Linked DNA regions of Parafrankia discariae. The protein of the gene in region 1 interacts with the protein of each later gene in a pairwise test. Links are inferred from orthologs where the notes say so. Each region holds a gene or a part of one and is shown on either strand. Other genes may lie near its edges. The genes, in order: dnaE and rplL.

The links.
Region 2: the proteins of dnaE (region 1) and rplL interact in binary tests that used the Escherichia coli proteins (3 or more experiments, as listed by UniProt). The link is inferred for Parafrankia discariae from one-to-one orthologs.

What each region holds. Positions count from the first base shown.
Region 1 is NZ_KB891263.1:143,662-148,057, reverse strand. The notes cover bases 63-4,148. They hold dnaE (DNA polymerase III subunit alpha), read left to right. Parts: upstream 63-411; coding sequence 412-3,948; downstream 3,949-4,148. Outside these bases: B056_RS0130660 (SAM-dependent methyltransferase), read left to right, coding at 4,251-4,396. UniProt on the Escherichia coli protein: DNA polymerase III is a complex, multichain enzyme responsible for most of the replicative synthesis in bacteria. This DNA polymerase also exhibits 3' to 5' exonuclease activity. The alpha chain is the DNA polymerase catalytic subunit.
Region 2 is NZ_KB891252.1:120,309-123,562, reverse strand. What follows is about bases 311-3,254. They hold rplL (50S ribosomal protein L7/L12), read left to right. Parts: upstream 311-1,558; coding sequence 1,559-1,951; downstream 1,952-3,254. Other genes in these bases: rpoB (DNA-directed RNA polymerase subunit beta), read left to right, coding at 3,192-3,254; rplJ (50S ribosomal protein L10), read left to right, coding at 804-1,352; rplA (50S ribosomal protein L1), read left to right, coding at 311-346. In the rest of the region: more of rplA, read left to right, coding at 1-310. UniProt on the Escherichia coli protein: The binding site for several of the GTPase factors involved in protein synthesis (IF-2, EF-Tu, EF-G and RF3). Is thus essential for accurate translation.

The DNA.
Region 1 (4,396 bases):
GAAGAGGGGGCCTCGCGAACGGCGCGCCCCGCGGACGGCGTAGTCCCGCATGTAGTCCGCTGAAGTGTCCGGCGGGTGCGGGACGGCCTGTTTGCGTGCCCCCGGGTGGGACACGTCGGCATCTTCCCGAAGCCCTCCCAGCGGGCCGGGTTAGGCTGCTGGGAAGACGCCGGACGACGACCGGCACCCCACACGGACACCGAGAGACACAATGCCGTCACCGTCACCCCGAGAATCAACCTGAGAACAATTGAACGAGGGAACCGCCTAAATCTCGTCACATGTTTCTCAGCGCGTCACCGAACACCCCGAACACCCTGGGCGACCGCCCCGGCACCGCCCCCCAGCGAGCATCGAGCCCCCACAGAGCATCGACCGGCGTGCCCTCCGCGCGCGGGAAGGTCCGACGACATGTCGAACTCTTTCGTCCACCTTCACGTTCACACCGAGTACTCGATGCTCGACGGTGCGGCGCGACTCAAGGACATGTTCAGCGAGGTCTCGCGACAGGGCATGCCCGCCGTGGCGATCACCGACCACGGCTACATGTACGGGGCGTACGACTTCTACAAGCAGGCGACCGCGGCGGGCGTGAAACCGATCATCGGCTGCGAGGCGTACGTCGCGCCGGAATCACGACTGCTCAAGCAGCGCGTCCGCTGGGGCGAGCCGCACCAGAAGAGCGACGACGTCTCCGGTGGCGGCTCCTACACACACATGACAGTGTGGGCGCGGAACGCCGAGGGCCTGCACAATCTTTTCCGGCTCAATTCCCGGGCATCCATCGAGGGCCATTACATCAAGTGGCCGCGCATGGACCGGGAGATCATCTCCGAGCACTCCGCGGGCCTGATGGCGACGACCGGGTGCCCGTCCGGCGAGGTCCAGACGAGGCTGCGGCTCGGCCAGTACGACGCCGCGCTGAAGGCCGCCGCGACCTACCAGGAGATCTTCGGCCGCGAGAACTACTACTGCGAGATCATGGACCACGGCATCGAGATCGAGCGCCGGGTCCGTGACGGGCTGGTCGACATCGCCCGCGCGCTCGACATGCGTTTCGTCGTCACCAACGACTCGCACTACACCTACGAGTCCGAGCGGACGACCCACGCCGCGCTGCTGTGCGTGCAGACCGCCTCGACGGTGGCGAACCCGGCCTTCCAGTTCGAGGGCTCGGGCTACTTCCTGAAGAGCGCCGAGCAGATGTACGCGATCGACACGTCCGACGCCTGGCAGCAGGGCTGCGAGACGACGCTGATGATCGCCGAGCGGGTCGACCCGGCGGGCATGTTCACCAAGCGGAACCTGATGCCGCGCTTCCCCGTCCCCGACGGGGAGACCGACGAGTCGTGGTTCCGCAAGGAGACGTGGGCGGGCATGGCCCGGCGGTTCCCCGACGGGTTCGACGAGGAGCACCGCACCCGGGTCGAGTACGAGCTCGGGGTCATCCTGGCGATGGGCTTCCCGTCCTATTTCCTGGTGGTCGCCGACTTCATCATGTGGGCGAAGAGCCAGGGAATCCCGGTCGGCCCCGGGCGCGGGAGCGCGGCGGGCTCCATGGTCGCCTTCGCCCTGGGCATCACCGACCTCGACCCCATCCCGCACAGCCTGCTGTTCGAGCGGTTCCTCAACCCCGACCGCGTCTCGATGCCGGACATCGACATCGACTTCGACGAACGTCGGCGCGGCGACGTGATCCGGTACGTCACCGAGAAGTGGGGCGACGACCGCATCGCCCAGATCGTCACCTACGGCACCATCAAGGCCAAGGCCGCCATCAAGGACTCCTCCCGGGTCCTCGGCTACCCCTACGCGGTGGGCGACCGGATCACCAAGGCGATGCCACCGGCCGTGATGGGCAAGGACATCCCGCTCGGCGGGATCTTCGACCCCAAGCACCCCCGCTACAGCGAGGCCGGTGAGATCCGCGGCCTCTACGAGTCCGACGCGGACGTCCGCAAGGTCATCGACACGGCGAAGGGCCTGGAGGGGCTCATCCGCCAGGCGGGTGTGCACGCCGCCGGTGTGATCATGTCGGCCGAGCCGATCATCGACCACATCCCGGTGTGGCGCCGCGACGCCGACGGCGCGATCATCACGCAGTTCGACTACCCGACCTGCGAGAACCTCGGCCTGCTGAAGATGGACTTCCTCGGCCTGCGCAACCTCACCGTGATGGACGACGCGGTGCGCAACGTGGAGGCGAACCGCGGCTTCAAGATCGACCTGATGGCCCTGGAACTCAACGACACCGCGTCCTACGAGCTGCTCGCCCGCGGCGACACCCTCGGGGTGTTCCAGCTCGACGGCGGGCCGATGCGCTCGCTGCTGCGGATGATGCGCCCGGACAACTTCGAGGACATCTCCGCCGTCCTAGCCCTGTACCGGCCGGGGCCGATGGGCGCCAACTCGCACATCAACTACGCGCTGCGCAAGAACGGCCAGCAGGAGATCACCCCGATCCATCCCGAGCTCGCCGAGCCGCTGGCCGACATCCTGGACACCACCCACGGCCTGATCGTGTACCAGGAGCAGGTCATGGCCATCGCGCAGAAGGTCGCCGGCTACACCCTCGGCCAGGCCGACCTGCTGCGCCGCGCGATGGGCAAGAAGAAGAAGGAGATCCTCGACAAGGAGTTCGTGCCGTTCTCCGACGGCATGAAGGCCAGCGGGTTCTCCCCGGCCGCCATCAAGACCCTGTGGGACATTCTCGTCCCCTTCTCCGACTACGCCTTCAACAAGGCGCACACCGCCGGCTACGGTCTGGTCTCCTACTGGACAGCCTATCTCAAGGCGAACTTCCCGGCCGAGTACATGGCGGCCCTCCTGACCTCGGTGCGCGACGACAAGGACAAAAGCGCCATCTACCTCAACGAGTGCCGCCGAATGGGAATCCGCGTCCTGCCGCCGGACGTGAACACCTCCGACGCCGACTACACCGCGCACGGCGACAACGAGATCAAGGTCGGCCTCGCCGCGATCCGCAACGTCGGCGTCAACGTCGTCGAGTCGATCGTGCGCAACCGGAAGGCCAAGAGCCGGTTCGCCTCGTTCCCCGACTTCCTCGACAAGGTCGACGCCGTCGCCTGCAACAAGCGCACGATCGAGTCACTCATCAAGGCCGGCGCGTTCGACACCCTCGGTCACACCCGCCGCGGCCTGGTGGAAAAGCACGAGCAGGCCGTCGACGCGGTGATGGGCGTGAAGAAGAAGAACGCCGAGGGCCAGTTCGACCTCTTCGCCTTCGACGGCGACGACGCCGCGGAGGACACCGCCCCCATCTTCGGCGTGCAGGAGTTCTCCGACCAGGAATGGGACAAGTCCGTACTGCTCTCCCACGAGCGGGAGATGCTCGGCCTGTACGTCTCGGACCATCCGCTGCTCGGGGTCGAGCACATCCTCGCGGCGAAGGCCGACTGCGGCATCGCCTCCCTCAACGGCGGCGACTACCCGGACGGCTCGGTCGTCACCATCGGCGGGATCATCTCCAGCCTGCAGCGCAAGGTGACCAAGCAGGGCAAACTGTGGGCCCTGGCCACCGTGGAGGATCTCGAGGGCGGCCTGGAGGTCATGTTCTTCCCGGCCACCTACGAGACCTGCTCCACCCAGCTCGCCGAGGACGCGGTCGTCATCGTCAAGGGGCGGATCGACAAGCGGGAGGACACCCCGCGTCTGGTCGCCTCGGATCTGACCGTGCCCGACCTCAGCGAGCACGCCCTGAGCCCGCCGGTCGTGATCACGCTGCCGGCGTCGCGGGTCAACCCACCGACCGTCGACCGGCTGCGCGAGGTGCTCGGCGACCACCCCGGCACCACCGAGGTCCACCTGCGCCTGCAGTCGGCGAGCCGCACGACCCTGCTCCGGCTCGACGACGCGTACAAGGTGCAGCGGACCGCCGCGCTGATGGGTGATCTCAAGGCCCTGCTGGGTGCCTCCGCCGTGGCCTGAGCGGACCCCCGCCCCGCGCGGCGCCCCACGCGGTCGCCCCGCGCGGCGACACCGCCGGGTGGCCCACCAGCGCGACACGCGCGACGCGACCCACGACACCGTTTGCGACACCCCTCCGTGGGGGGACCATGGGCGTGACGTGGGTCGCGTCGCCCTGCCTTCGCCGACGCAGCCCTTGCAGAGTGATGGGCCGAGTTCCGCGTACACCGCGAGACCGGCCTCCGGGTCGCGTGGCGCAAGACGCGGGCCGGTGGCGGCGCCTCCGGCGGGCGGACCCGGTATCCCGGGACCCGGAGGACAATGTGACGGTCGATCGTCCCGTCGACACAGAACCCGAGCAATCCACACCCGAGAGATCCGCGGCGCCGCCTCGGCAGTGGAGCCCACCGGCGACCCGGCCGGCGGGCTTCGACTGGCCGCCCGAGGTCGACCGGGCCGGTCGGGACCT
Region 2 (3,254 bases), on another replicon or contig:
CGGCCGGATCGCCCGCATCCTCGGGCCTCGTGGGCTCATGCCGAACCCGAAGACCGGCACCGTCACCCTGGACGTCGCCAAGGTCGTCGGCGACATCAAGGGCGGTAAGATCAACTTCCGGGTCGACAAGCAGGGCAACCTGCACATCGTCATCGGCAAGGTGAGCTTCTCCGAGACCCAGCTCATCGAGAACTACACCGTCGCCCTCGACGAGATCGTCCGGGTCAAGCCGTCGGCGGCCAAGGGCCGGTACCTCAAGAAGATCACTTTCGCCACGACGATGGGCCCCGGCATCCCCGTGGACCCGAACCGGACCCGGAACCTCCTCGAGGAGGTTCCGGCCTGACCGGAACGGCACCGACCGCACGACCGGAAGACCGCACGACCGGCAGACCGGACGAGTTCGACCGGAATCGTACGACCGGGCCGGACCAGTTCGAATCGAACGGCACGACGAGGGCACGCACCGTCCGCGGTGGGTGCCCTTCGTTCGTTCCGCGTTGCTCCTGCTACGATGATGAACAGTTCCACACCGAAGACCGCTGGTCGTACTCCGGCCGTCGGGTCCCGAGTTTTTCGGAGATCTGTCGTCGGAGGCCGAAGGCTCGGTTTCCCCGAGCGGCCCGCGCAGGTGGCGGACGGGAAGTGGCTCACGCATCGCCGCTCTGCCGGCTCCGAACTCACTCAGATGGGTACGGCCGGCGGGTGAAGATCGTCGCCCTTGACGCCCCGCGCCTCCTGCGCCGGGGCGTTCGTCGTTTCCGGGTCCTTCGGTATGGCCGGCCGACCATTGAAGGAGCCCGATGGCGAACTCGGAGAAGACCGCCGCGGTGGCGGAGATCGCCGAGGAGTTCCGTGGTTCGACCGCCGCGGTGCTGACCGAGTATCGCGGCCTGACGGTGAGTCAGCTCACCGAGCTGCGCCGCGCCCTCGGCGAGACCACCCGCTACGCGGTGGTCAAGAACACCCTTACCAAGATCGCCGCGGCCCAGGCCGGCGTGTCCGGCATCGACGACCTGCTCGTCGGTCCGACGGCCGTCGCGTTCGTCGGCGGCGACCCGGTCGAGGCGGCCAAGGGCCTGCGGGACTTCGCCCGCGCCAACCCGGCCCTGGTCGTCAAGGGCGGGGTCGTCGAAGGCAAGGCGTTGAATGCGGACGAGATCCGCAAGCTCGCCGACCTGGAGTCCCGCGAGGTCCTGCTCGCCAAGCTGGCCGGAGCCATGAACGGCTCGCTGGCCAAGGCGGCTGGCCTCTTCGCCGCCCCGCTGTCGCAGGTGGCTCGGCTCGCCGAGGCCCTGCGCGCGCAGCGGGAGGAGACGGCCGGCGCCGAGCCGGTCTCCGTGGACGCCTGACGAGCGACGCCTGACGGGACCCCCGTCCCGCGGGCGGTGTCCCGGTGCGGCCGCGGCTGGCCCGCACCGAGCCGCCCTCGCGGGGTGGTGCCCCGGCGGGGCCGCGTCCCACGGGACGCGACGACCGACCACCCACCTGACGACACCCCCCGGCATGGCCGGGCGCCGGATCATCTGATCGGCATTACAAGGAAGGAACCGCCACCATGGCGAAGCTTTCGACCGACGAGCTCCTCGGCGCGTTCAAGGAGATGACGCTCCTGGAGCTCTCGGAGTTCGTGAAGCAGTTCGAGGACACGTTCGGCGTGACCGCGGCCGCCCCGGTCGCCATCGCGGCCGGCCCGGTGGCCGGTGGCGCGGGCGGCGAGGCCGCCGCCGTCGAGGAGCAGGACGAGTTCGACGTGATCCTCGAGTCCGTCGGTGACAAGAAGATCCAGGTCATCAAGGAGGTCCGCGCGCTCACCAGCCTGGGCCTCAAGGAGGCCAAGGACCTCGTGGACGGCGCCCCCAAGCCCGTCCTGGAGAAGGTCGCCAAGGAGGCCGCGGACAAGGCCAAGGCGGCCCTCGAGGGCGCCGGCGCCACCGTCACCGTCAAGTAGTTCGGTACCGGTGCCGCCTGCCGGCACCGGTCCGCCGTGGCCCCGGCGCCGGCGCGCTGTCGTCGCGGCGGACATCCCGCTCCCCGGCCGGCCTCCCGCCGGCCGGGGGCGGATGACCTTGAGCCCCGTCCCGGTACGTCCGGGGCGGGGCTTCGGCGTGTCCGGCGCTGCGCGACCGGGTGCGGCGCGGCGGCGCGGTCCGGTGGCACGGCGGTCCGCGGTCCGGTGGGGCGGCGCGGCGGGTGGTGATCCGACTGGCGGGCGGGGCCGGTGGTGGTAAGACTTCGGTGTCGTCGTCGGGCCGTGGAGTGGGCCCGCGGGACGGCCGGAGAGACCGTGATCGGCCGTTCGGGCGGCCGGTCGGTGGCGTGATCAGGGCGGCGCCTTCGCCCGTTTCATGCATGAATGGCCTTCTCACGGGGCATCTTCCGCGGGACGGGCCGGCCGGGGCGCTCGGTCGGCGGCGGTCCGGCCCACCCGGAGCGGCGTGTCAACGGCGAGATCGGGCCGAGACGATGTTGCCCTTGAGGCCTTGACTAGCTCCGGGGCTACGGAGTTCCATCATTTCGCGAACCTTCGTAGGGAAGCGGCGCGCGACGTGATCAGGTCTCGTCCTTGCCAGCAGTGAAGCCGTCGGCTACACTGCTAGTTTGCGCTGTCTTTCTCGTTGCAACGGGCTCGTCGGTAACACGTTCGACATCGGGATCCGATCCCCTGGGGTGATCGGATTCGCGCCGCGGGGCGGTCCGCGGTCCTTCGGCCCATTGGCCGGGCACCTGCCGCCTCAGCGGGTTCGGGGTGACGCGAGAGCGGCGTGGCCGTGTCTCGCTTGCGGGCACGGCGGCCCGGCTGTCCGAACCGAGACCCGAACGAGACTCTTCGCCTTTGCTGCACCGACACGTCGATCCGAGATCGCCGCGCCGGCGCCGTGTGGCCGTGCCACACGCGTGCCGACCAGACCCGCGGCCGCTCCGTCATGCCCCGAGCCAGTGGACTCCGGGTGTCACGCGGGCGCTCGGCCCCACAGTTCCGCCCGCGTCGGCGTCCGCGCGGGCGGTCGCCGCCCCGCTGGTTGCCGCATCCGCGACGCAGTCTCCATCTCGGGATCCTCGCATTGCCGGGGTACCCCCCGCCGACGTTCCGCACAACCGTAGCGAGACACTGATCACCTGACCACCCCCTTACGGATCCTTGACATCCGCGACGCCAGCCCCACGATCAGGCCACCGGAAGGACCACCTTGGCCGCCTCGCGTTCCGCTTCCCGCATCTCGTTCGCAAAGATCATCGAGCCTCTCGAGGTC